Regions from separate parts of the Shewanella japonica genome, predicted to be linked through region 3. Evidence: predicted binding sites of a transcription regulator. Region 3 holds the regulator's gene; each other region holds the start of a gene.
What was found. Region 3 encodes LexA, which represses DNA repair genes until DNA is damaged. Its sites were predicted from a motif close to TACTGTATNNNNATACAGTA; they were not measured.
Positions count from the first base shown of each region.

Region 1: a site for LexA is predicted at 1,601-1,620, ahead of dinB (DNA polymerase IV). Genes of this name have one in related genera too.
Region 2: a site for LexA is predicted at 2,636-2,655, ahead of SJ2017_RS09160 (YebG family protein). Genes of this name have one in related genera too.

Region 1 covers NZ_CP020472.1:3,781,499-3,785,650, forward strand. The annotation lists gene SJ2017_RS16205 (aminoacyl-histidine dipeptidase) at 1-363, shown strand, start outside; gene dinB (DNA polymerase IV) at 456-1,535, opposite strand; gene bfr (bacterioferritin) at 1,848-2,315, opposite strand; gene bfr (bacterioferritin) at 2,328-2,798, opposite strand; gene nqrM ((Na+)-NQR maturation NqrM) at 3,188-3,409, opposite strand; gene SJ2017_RS16230 (FAD:protein FMN transferase) at 3,468-4,152, opposite strand, start outside.
Region 2 covers NZ_CP020472.1:2,141,854-2,146,005, reverse strand. The annotation lists gene prc (carboxy terminal-processing peptidase) at 1-927, opposite strand, end outside; gene proQ (RNA chaperone ProQ) at 950-1,585, opposite strand; gene SJ2017_RS09165 (GAF domain-containing protein) at 1,854-2,312, opposite strand; gene SJ2017_RS09160 (YebG family protein) at 2,331-2,624, opposite strand; partial or broken gene SJ2017_RS09155 (paraquat-inducible protein A) at 2,839-3,464, shown strand; gene SJ2017_RS09150 (paraquat-inducible protein A) at 3,457-4,107, shown strand; gene SJ2017_RS09145 (MlaD family protein) at 4,094-4,152, shown strand, end outside.
Region 3 covers NZ_CP020472.1:230,594-234,745, reverse strand. The annotation lists gene plsB (glycerol-3-phosphate 1-O-acyltransferase PlsB) at 1-1,597, opposite strand, end outside; gene lexA (transcriptional repressor LexA) at 2,007-2,624, shown strand; gene SJ2017_RS00990 (cell division inhibitor SulA) at 2,621-3,127, shown strand; gene coxB (cytochrome c oxidase subunit II) at 3,568-4,152, shown strand, end outside.

The DNA.
Region 1 (4,152 bases), 1.4 Mb from region 3:
TTAATAAACTCCGGTCGTGAAGAAATCGAAACTCAGTTAACAGCATTAGCTAACTTATCAGGTGCAAGTATCGAACTTTCAGGCGCATACCCTGGCTGGAAACCTGACAATAACTCGCCTGTAATGGCGATAGTTCGTGACACTTATAACGACATTTATAAAAAAGACCCTACGATCATGGTGATCCATGCAGGTCTTGAATGTGGTCTGTTTAAAGAGCCATACCCGACTATGGATATGGTATCTATTGGTCCTACAATTCGCTTCCCACATAGTCCTGATGAGATGGTTAATATCACAACCGTTGGACAATACTGGGAGTTACTGCTTGCAGTACTTGAACGTATTCCAGCAAAAGACTAATTAGTAAAAACGTCAAAAAGGCTGCCATTCTCTTGAGAATGGCAGCCTTTTTCATTTAAGCGAAGCGAGTAGTCAGTAAAATACGCATCAGCTTAAAAGTTTAAATCAAGTTGTTCAGTGTTCGACTGTTTATCCTTGGTGTCAATTTCAATATCAGCTAATCCGACCGACACGCCGACTAGACGAATCCCCCTGCCATTTGCTCGCGCTAGAGCTTGGCTTAATAAATCATGAAACAGGTTCAATGATATTTCATCACTACGGTGTTCAATCGTGGTCTGTTTAAAATCATTAAACTTGAGCTTAACAACTTGCTTATGAATTTGCCTATCCTTTGCACTGCGGTGAACTCGAGCAATGAGTTCTTGAATTAACTGCGGCATAACATTATTGCACTGATCAAGCGTAAAAATATCTTGTGCCAGTGTGGTTTCAACTCCGACCGATTTCCTGACTCGATTGGGGCTGATTGTCCGATTGTCGATACCTTGCGCACGTTCAATCAGAACTCGCCCAAATTTACCAAATGCTGCAATCAGTTTATCACTTGGGTAATGTTGCACATCTTCACAGGTTGTTAGACCAAGGGCGGCTAGCTTTGCCGAAGTCACTTTACCTACGCCAGGAATTTTGTTCAGCGTTAATGGCTTTACGAAGGCGTTAATATCTTCAGGAGGGATAACATACTGACCATTAGGCTTATTTAAATCTGAAGCAATTTTGGCAAGAAACTTAATGGGCGCAACACCTGCTGATGCTGTTAACCCGGTTTCATCGAGTATTTCTTGACGAATCGCCTTAGCAATTAAAGTGGCACTGCCCTTGTGGGCATGACAGTCCGTGACATCTAGATAAGCTTCATCTAAAGATAAAGGTTCAACTAAATCGGTATAGCGATGAAAGATAGCTCTAATTTGTACGGAAATTGATTTATAGACATCCATTCGACCTGGCACTAAAGTGAGATCTGGGCATAATTTTAACGCCTGATAACTCGACATAGCAGAGCGCACACCAAACTGGCGAGCTTCATAATTACACGTGCTGATCACGCCCCTGCGATCGCTTCTGCCCCCCACAGCTAAGGGTTTGCCACGCAATTCTGGAAAATCTCTCATCTCCACCGCTGCAAAATAACAATCCATGTCGATATGAATAATTTTACGGACCATTTTCAAGCAAGCTCTTTCTAGCTCATTAACTGATTAATTAATTTATCATAGCAGATGGACAAAATCACTGTATAAATAAACAGTGCCGTGTAATAACACTAGTAACGCTGATATTTGAATCAAATCTGCTTATCAATGAACCGGTATTAGCTATTTCAACGAGCGTTTGCGACTTAACATGGTGATTTAGTTACGGAGATGTCTGTTACACATTTTTTATCTAAGCCCTTATATAGTGACCTTTTCACCAAGTAACTTAGTACAAAAACAAAAAAGCCCAACATTGTTGGGCTTTTTAATACCAGTGACTTTTTACATTTTCGTCTGTAAATAGTTCTGTAATCCAACACGATCAATCAGTCGAATTTGTTTTTCTAACCAGTACATATGATCTGATTCAGTATCATCTAATAATACTTCTAAGATTTCACGAGTTTGGAAATCTTCTTTTTCTTCACAAAGTGCAATGACTTTACGTAAATGATCAGCAACGGCATACTCGTAGTTCAAATCATTTTTCAGCATCTCTTCAACATCTTTACCGATGTTGAGTGCTTCACGACTCGCAACGTCTGGAGTACCTTCTAAGAATAAAATACGTTGTACTAACTTGGCAGCATGCGCTTTTTCATCGTCTGATTCATGAAGAATACGAGTGTATAACTCATCAAATCCCCAATCTTCATACATATGAGCATGAACAAAATATTGATCCATCGCCGACAATTCACCGGTTAATAGTGCGTTTAGCGCTGCAATAACTTCTGGATGACCTTTCATGTTAAATTCCTATTAATCTTTAATTTGTGATTGAAGGTAATTTTGAATACCTGTTTGATTGATGAGTTCTTTTTGAGACTCAATCCAATCAAGATGTTCTTCTTCATCTTCGAGTAAATCTTCAAGTAGATCACGACTCACATAGTCACGCTCTGCTTCACACAACTTGATGGTTTCTTTCAGTACGACAAGCTGCTCGGTTAACGCTTGCTCGTCACAATCAAGCATCTCTTCACAATGCTCACCAATACGTAACTTATCGAGTTGCTGTAAATTGGGTAATCCTTCCAGAAATAACACGCGCTCAATTAGCTTGTCGGCATGCTTCATATCTTGAATCGATTTCTTGTATTCTTTTTCATTCAGGTTTTCTAAACCCCAATGTTTGAACATGCGTGCATGTAGGAAATACTGGTTAATGGCAGTTAACTCACACGTCAGCACTTTATTCAGCTGACTAATTACTTTAGGGTGGCCTTTCATAATTCTGTCCTTTAATTCAAGATTGATCTGGATCAATTTCCAACAGGATAGTACATGCGCTCATTAATTACAAATACCCTTTAAAATCATACACTTGATTAGTGATAATCATTATCATTACAACTTAGGTTATTAACTAGTTTCACTTCAGTTTAAATACCGTTAACTTCAATGGAATCACGGTTATAGGGTAAAAACACAAAAACGCTACATGCGCTTGATCACAGAATAATCGTAAAATGTTACCTAAAAAGATTTTTGTAAATTTTGTATCGAATGAGATGACAAACTATTTCAGACATAAAAAAGCCCAATGAGATAAACCTCATTGGGCTATTTAATTAACCTAGATCCGCTAAATCGCTTTGAGTATCGCGATGAGATACAGGTTAAATAATACGGTTCTGATTTAGCTTAGCTTCACGCTCAGATTCCGCCATTCGACGTTTTCTTTTATCGCACGGATCATCGCAATCACAAGCTTTTTCGATGCCAAGAACACCAAGACCACCGCAACTGCCTTCTACAGCTTTACGCTTAATAATGTAGCCAACAGACATTAATAGGAAAAATAATAACAACACGACAAAGGCCGCTATAAAGGTACTCATCATAATTTCTCACTTATACTTCTTTATCATTGTATTGCCAATAAAGCTTAATCGCCACTTACTGAATATAAGGCCCGTAAGCTTCACTATAAAAGACTTCGTAATGGTCGTCATCTTTCTCAATCAACATAACTGGTAAGTTCTGCTCATGAGCAAGTGCCAACGACGCTTCGGTACCCAGTACCATCATTGCCGTAGCATACGCATCAGCAGTCATACTACTAGGATGTAATACTGTGACTGAAGCTAACTTGTGTTTAATTGGGTAACCCGTTCTAGGGTCGATGAGGTGCGAGAATCGCTCACCCTCTTCTTCATAATAAATACGGTAATCACCTGATGTAGCTAAAGCCATATTGCCAGGTTCTACGACCTGCTGGATGACGCCACCCTCAGTCGTTGGCTTTTCAACTGCAATACGCCAAGGTGAACCATCATCCTTCACACCTTTAACACTGATCTCACCACCAATTTCAACTAAGTAACCCGCTACCTGATACTTGTTAAGTAAAGTAGCTATTTTATCTACGCCATAACCCTTAGCAAGTGAAGACAAATCCACATACAAGTCAGGGTTAGTTTTAGTAATCTTTAGTCCATTAATGGTAAAGCCATGAATATCAGCCTTTGCTTTAACGATATCGATGGTTTCTTGGCTTGGTATTTCAGTAGGGCGCTTGTCTGGCCCAAACCCCCAAAGATTAACCAGTGGGCCTAATGTGATATCTAACGCACCACCTGTC
Region 2 (4,152 bases), 1.9 Mb from region 3:
CCCTTTGATTAATTCAACTACATCATCTAATCGCCAGCCGATAACATCAACAATTTCACCGTCTTTTTGGCCTACACCAATGATTTTATCTTCAGGTGATAGTTTTTCACTACTGGCCGCAGGGCCACCAGCAACAAGACTTTTAATGACAGTGTAATCGTCATCCATCTGTAACACAGCACCAATGCCTTCAAGGCTTAGGTTCATTTCCATTTGGAAACGTTCAGCATTACGAGGAGATAAATAACTTGTATGAGGTTCTACTGTACGCGCAAACGCGTTCATCACACCTTGGAATACATCTTCACTGTGAGTTTGGCTCAGACGCTTGATAGCATTGTTATAACGCTTACCGAGCACTTCGACTGTTTCTTCCCAGTCTTTACCAGCAAGTTTAAGATTCAATGCATCGTATTTAACACGCTGACGCCAAAGCTCATTAAGTTCAGCTTCATCTTTTGGCCAAGCAGCTTCTTCACGATCGAACTCATAAGCATCACCAGCTTCGGTAAAGTCGAATTCTTTATCAAGTAAAGTTAACGCATAGGCAAAACGTTCATAGCGACGTTTTTGCAATAAAGAGAACATATCAAAGGCAGGAGCGATATTGCCCGTTTTGACCATATCGTCAAACTGAGTTTGATACTGCTTGAAGCTATCAACATCAGCTTGGGTAAGCACATTACGTCTGAAATCTAACTGTTGCAGATAACGGTCATAAATGAGCTTAGAAAAAGCATCATCAAGTTCAAAGCGATGGTAATGAGAACGGGTAAATAAATTCGTTACTCTTTTACTCGCAACCTTATGTTGAGGCTCTTGCTCAAGTTTGGGTAACTCGTTGATTTGAATAGTGGGTGAAATTGCCCAAGCCGAAAAACCGACAAATAAAGTGGCAATCGACGCAGCCAAAGTGAGTTTTCGCATCAACAAGTTACTCCTTAAATGATCACGATAATAAAATATGCTCGGCACGTACTTTAACGACTAAACCAGAATCAAGCTGTACATGGACATCTTCTTTCTTGATATCAGTGATAACGCCGGCAACTGGATTTTGCCCTAACTTCACACTAACACGTTGTTTTTGTTTAAGCTCGTCAAATTTTGCTGGCACATAATTAACTTTTGGTTCAGCAGGCTTTTTCGCTTTTGCTGGACGGTCTTTCTTAACTGGAGCAGTTTTTGCTGAAGGTGCTTTTCTAGCAGGCTTCTTTGGATTTGCTTTTGCAGCTTGTGCTTGGCGCTTCGCCTTTGCTTTCTCTTGGCCTTCTTTTAGAGTTTGCTGAGCGTGATCAATATGCTCTTGCTCAAGCTCACCACAATCTTGGCCATCTAAGTCGATACGCTGTACGCCTGCTTTAACGCCTTTAAGGTAGCGCCAGCTACTTGTATAACGTCTAAGTGCAACACGTAATTGTGTCTTACTTACTTTAGAATCATCAGCCAACCTTTCAGCTAAATCTTGAAACAAACCAATTTTTAATGGCTTAGTTTCACCTTCTGCAATAAAGCATAAAGGAAAAGTTTCATATAAATACGCTAAAACTGCGTTGGTGTCGGTCAACTTGTCTGTTGATTCCATTTTTACTTCCACGTTATATAAGGGGACTGGTTAATAGCTTTCTTGGCTAGTACAGTCGTTTATCTTTCGTTAAACAGAGTCTTGCTTAACGTTCAAATTAGCACTTCCTACATGATTGCTAAAGCAATTGAAACATGCCTTAACAAATTAACTTAGTTAGCTGCAATTTTACAGTAAATAAATTTTCCAGTAGTTAATGCGTGCAGCTCAGTATTATAAAGCGCATCACAGCGATTGCGACCTGCAATTTAGATTATTTGTTCGCAAATTAAGCAAATAAGCAAGATTCGAAGCTTTTTACTAAGATTTCGAGACCTTTTTGATCGTCTGTTTCAAAACGATTCAACAATGGACTGTCAATATCGAGCACGGCAACCACATCATTTCCGTTACGAACCGGCACAACGATTTCTGAATTACTGGCTGCATCACAAGCAATATGCCCTTCAAATTGGTGTACATCTTCAACAAGTTGAGTCTGATCTAGTGCCGCAGCTGTCCCACAAACTCCTTTGCCTATCACAATACGAGTACAGGCAACTTTACCTTGAAACGGGCCTAAGACTAATTGGTCTGCTTTTTTAATGTAAAAGCCAACCCAATTTATATTGTCTAAATTATCATTTAACAACGCCGAAAAGTTTGCCATGCCAGCAATCAGATCATCTTCGCCTTCCATTAATGCTAATACTTGACGGTTCAATGTGTCATAAAACTCAGCTTTCATTCTACTTCCTAAAATATTTTATTCTGTTGGCGCTTTTTTATTAGTTTTTTTCGTGGCTGCTTTATTGGCAACTGGCTTAGGTTTTACTACGCCTTTTAATAAATTAGCTAGCTCATCTTTATTAGAAGCTAAGTAAAAAGCAAGCTTCTCTACACTATTCTCGTCAATTTCGAGTTCAGCGCTAGTAATAAAAGGAACTAAGTTATCAGCAATGTCGAGCATTTTGTCATAGGCATCGGCTTCCTTTTTAGATGTAAATGTCATCTTTTCCACCCCTTCTCTTACCACGACAAACTTTGTAATTACCGCCATGATTAACCTCTTACTGTTTTTATATACAGTGCATAGAGTGTCATAGAACTAACTTCTGATGCAAGTATTCTGATTATTCTGGTATTATCTGGTTTTATTGTATCTTGAATAATTGACGTTTTGACTATTTAAAGCCATATTTTGTGCACTTTAGTCAGATATTGTTCAGTAATTTAGAGCTCTTAATTATATAGATGGATGGTTTGCGCTTTATATGCCAAAAAATGTAGATCAAGAGAGCATCGTTTTATGTCGCTCTTGTGACTTAGCAGTTCAGCGCCGTGCGCTACCTTCGAATGTCAGAGCCCTATGTCCTCGCTGCCATACGGCACTCTATGATGTGCCATATTGTTCTATTAACGGCATGCTAGCTTTGTGTATTACCGCGCTACTTTTTTTATCCCAGCTAATTTTTTACCCGTTTTAGAAATCCATTTTTTGGGTAGCATCCGTGCAACGACTGTCTACGAGACAGCCATCGCAGTTTGGGCACAAGGTTATTGGATTGTCGCTGTTGCTGTTATTGCCTCAGCAGTTATTGCCCCTGGCTTATTAATACTGTCGATATTGCTACAAATCATTATCGTAAAAAGCAACTTACACAGCTATTTTTGGCAACGAACTTATCGGCGTTTGCTGAAAAACCAAGCCTTACTCACCCAATTATCAATGTTAGAAATTTATGTCATTTCTTTCTTGGTGGCCGCATTCAATTTATCTGACTTTGCGGATATCTATTTAGGCATGGGAACTTTTTGTTTCGGAATGTTATTTTTGGTTATTTTGTTTTTGCAACGTGAGTATAATCTGGAACATATGTGGAAGCTGACTCATGACTAATAAAATAGAACAAGCTAAAAGCAATGATTACCAGCAAGGTAAAGATATCGGAATGACCTTGTGTGGGGTATGTCGCAACATTAACCCTATTGAGCAAGGGTATTGCAGCCGCTGCGAATCAAAAATACAACCCCGTAATGAACAGAGCTTGCAACAAAGCTGGGCGTTATTAATTACTGCAGCGATTTTATTAATACCAGCCAATATTTATCCAATCACTATGCTCACAAACCAAGGCAAAGTGACTTACGATACTATTTTTACTGGGATAGTACATTTAGTGCATTCGGATATGATCCCTATTGCCATTATCGTATTCACCGCCAGTATTTTAGTACCATGGCTAAAAATTGCTGGACTAGCGATATATTTAACTGCGATTAGTTTTAACTTACCAGTTTCAAAAAAGAAGCTCATGGTGGGGTTTCATATTATTGAATGGATTGGCCGTTGGTCTATGTTGGATTTATTCGTTATTGCACTGACAGTTGCGGTAGTCAATATGGGTCAACTTTTAGATGCTAAACCCGCTCCGGCAGCAACCGCATTTGCACTCGTTATCTTACTGACTCAATTGGCAGCTAAGGTGCTTGATACACGTTTACTTTGGGATCGCTTGGACAAAAAAAATGACACGAATTGAATCACCAAAAGTCGTTAAAAAGAAACTTTTCTCTCCGATTTGGTT
Region 3 (4,152 bases):
TACTGGTTAACGTAACAGAGCTCGCTGCTGCAGCACTGTTAATGTTTGTCATCACTTTATTGGCTAACTGATTAACCGCAGGCGTTAACCACGTTGGTTTTTGTTCAGGATCTTTAGCCACTTCTTCACGCCAATCAGGCGACTGCTGATTTAAGAACTGCTGCACGTTAATTGGCTCACCAAAGTTAACGTAACCTTGTCCAAAGTTACCCAACTTACGCAATGCACCAAACACTTGCCATACAGATTCTTTTTGCTTTTTCTTACCGCTTAATTCTTTATGATAAGTCGACACTTCCATGACATGATCGTAGCCAAGATACACTGGCACTAAGGTCACAGGACGCTCGATACCACGCAATACGCTGTTTACCGTCATCGCTAGCATGCCTGTTTTAGGAGCAAGTAGACGACCAGTACGTGAACGACCACCCTCAGTGAAATACTCAACTGAATAACCTTTAGCAAATAGTTGATCTAAATACTCTCTGAATACTGCGGTATAAAGCTTATTACCGTTAAAACTACGACGGATAAAGAAGGCACCACCACGGCGGAACATTGGACCTGCCGGCCAAAAGTTAAGATTAATCCCTGCCGCAATATGCGGTGGAACCATGCCTTGATAATAAAGAATATATGACAGTAACAAGTAATCCATATGGCTTCGATGACACGGCACATAAACGATTTCATGACCATCATGATGCAGTTTACGAACTTGCTCCGCACTCTTGATGCTAATACCACTGTATAACTTGTTCCAAAGCCAAGTTAAGAAACGCTCAGCAATACGAATCAAGTTATCCGAATAGTCTGCTGCGATTTCATCAAGGTACTCAATGGCTTTTTCACGTGCCTTTTCTTCGGGAATTTTTTTGTTAACGGCTTCTTCTTGAATGGCACGCTTGATGGATTCTGACTTTAACAGCGAATTGAACATCGCTTGACGATTAGGAAGCTGAGGCCCCGTCATCACTTTACGTTGACGGCGAAAATGCACACGAGCCACACGGATAAGCTTGTGCGCAATACTGACATCTGTGCCGTGTTCATCAGCCATATAACGCAGCGACATGGCATTAGAAAATTGAATGAAGTTATGGCGACCTAAAAATAGAATCATTAACCATTTACGTAACCATGTTGGGTTTTCACGCTCAAAAACCGCAGCGGTCATGGTGTCGTCTTCTTTACCAGGGATACGACCCCAATATAGGCTTACAGGAACAAGCTGGATGTCGAGTTCTTTGTTCTTTTGGTGTAATTCGAGCAACTTAGTAAAGTTTGCTACAAATTTATCGCTACTATGGCGCTTACCAAACAAGGGTTTACGCCCTTCCACACACACAATTCTAGGGGTATTGAAACCATCAACATCTAACCGTTCATACGGACTTGGCAAGTTATATTTAGCTGTCATTTCATGTAAGGCAGCAATATCACTCAGCGACTCCGTTTTCATCACATAGACCACTGGCTTGTCAGGATCTAAGTTAAGGTCAGCGAACGGATCTTCAGGCACAACAACACTGTGTACCATTAATTTCTGAATCCAACGTAATGATTTAGCAATGATAGAATCTGGTTTTAGCATGGGTCTTCGCATTATCAACAACGATTTATTGCGCATAGGATACCAGAATATCATTCAGTTACACTAACCTCGGTAAATCTAGTTAACATTTAAGTAGCAAGTTTTGTTGGTTCTAACATCAAGTATCAATCACTTAGTAAGTAGCAAAACATTTAGGTACAGTACTGTATAAATAGACGGTATCCAGTACTTTTTGGCTTATTCACTTGAGTCATCAATAATAAAACACACTAATTTACCGACGCCCCACAAAAAAAATAAACCACTGATTTAATTATCTTTAAATAACTAAAAACTTCGATAAAAATTCATATCTATTGCTTTATCATCAAAAAATGTTGGTTAATACTTGCGCGACCAAAGATACTGTATATAATGACAGTCACTGTATAAAAAAACAGGAATCAACATGAGACCTTTAACGCCACGACAAGCTGAAATTCTAGAATTAATTAAATGCAATATTGCCGAGACAGGTATGCCACCAACTCGTGCAGAAATTGCCACTAGATTAGGCTTTAAAAGTGCTAATGCTGCAGAAGAACATTTAAAAGCACTCGCTAAAAAAGGTTGCATTGAAATTATTCCAGGTACCTCTCGCGGTATCCGTATGGTCCAAGAAGAAGAGGAAGTCGAAGAAGGCTTACCACTGATTGGTCAGGTTGCGGCTGGTGAACCAATTTTGGCGTTAGAACATGTTGAACAATACTTTCAAGTTGATCCTGAAATGTTTAAACCCAATGCTAATTTCTTACTACGTGTTCGTGGCGACAGTATGAAGGATATTGGCATTATTGAAGGCGACTTATTAGCGGTTCACAAAATGCAGCAAGCTAAAAATGGTCAAGTCGTTGTTGCCCGTGTTGATGATGATGTCACCGTGAAGCGTTTTGAAAAGAAAGGCAACGTTGTTTATCTGCATGCAGAAAACGAGCAGTACTCGCCGATAAAAGTCGATTTAACATGCCAAAGCCTTACGATTGAAGGGCTCGCTGTTGGCGTTATCCGTAATGGAGGTTGGTTATGAACACATTAATAGGTAATGCACCACGTCACCCAGGTTTATGGATGGACATGGCATCAGCAGCTGCGCCAGTAAAGCAAGGTATCGAAACCAAACAAACAGCTAACCAAGGGTTAACTGAATTAACTCAGCTATGCGGCCAGTTAGCCGTATTAAGTCAACAAGGGCGATGGATTGTACTGATTAATCCGCCTCACATTGGTTACAAACAAATTCTAGCGAACGCCAATGTCAGAATGGACCGTGTATTACTGGTTCACACTAAAGATGAAGTCGAAACACTTTGGGCAATGGAAAAAGCACTCACAAGTGGTACATCCAGCGCAGTGATTACATGGACAACCCCATTAGATGCTCGTGATAATCGTCGCATTCAATTAGTCGCTAAAAGCGCCTTAGCGCAAGGTGTCATTATTGAAGATGTAAATACTCACTTACGTGATGACCAATTAAACGCCAGTAATCCTGTGGCTGCAACCCAATTGAATTTATCTGCATTTCACTAAAGTCTATTTGCTAAAAAAGCCCTTCATTTCGGTGACGGGCTTTTTTTTGCGCCTTTTTTCAGCAAATTAGATGATAAAGTGATCTTGATCAATATTTAATCTCCAAGTAATGTAGTTAACAAGGGAGTAACATTTATTGACCTCTCTTAGTGGTAAAAATGAACATAAGTGATAAAACGCTGTAAAGATTGTGCTGGTACCATGCGGTATAGAAAGCCTTGAATAAAAAGCGTCAATTTAAGAATTGAAAAGTTCAGTATTAGGTACAAGTGTGGCCACCAAAACCCAATAGAATAATCGAGTATTAATACTCACTGCCACCGTGTACTTTGAAGTGATCAAACTTTTTCGGGAATAGAAAAGTTTGCATAGAGCAGAGTATTACTGTGTGACTTTTCCTTGTTGTTATTGCAAATCGCAATTGGCAGAGGAGTAGTCTTGTGAAGCGATTGTTGTATGGATTAATGGTGCTGTTTTTTGCAGTGCCACTTGCAGCGGCTGATATGCCGCTTAACATGACCCAAGGGGTAACAGAGATCAGTGGTAAGGTTTACGACCTCCATATGATCATTCTTTATATCTGTTGTGCTATTGGTGTTGTGGTATTTGGAATCATGATTTACTCCATGATTTATCATAGAAAATCAAAGGGTGCAGTACCTGCTGATTTCCATGATAGTACCAAAGTGGAAATAGCATGGACTGTCGTGCCGTTTCTTATCCTCATTGGTATGGCAATTCCTGCCACAAAAACCCTCATTGCTATGGAAGACCCAAGTGATGCGGAGTTAACTATCAAAGTAACCGGCTCTCAATGGAAATGGCATTACAGCTATTTTAATGAAGACGTCGAGTTTTACAGTTTACTTTCCACCCCTGCCGATCAAATTACTGGGACAGAAACGAAAACTGAAACTTACCTACTAGAAGTCGATAAGCCCCTCGTTCTGCCAATCAATCGTAAAGTACGCTTTTTAATGACTTCAGATGATGTGATTCACTCTTGGTGGGTTCCTGCATTTGCG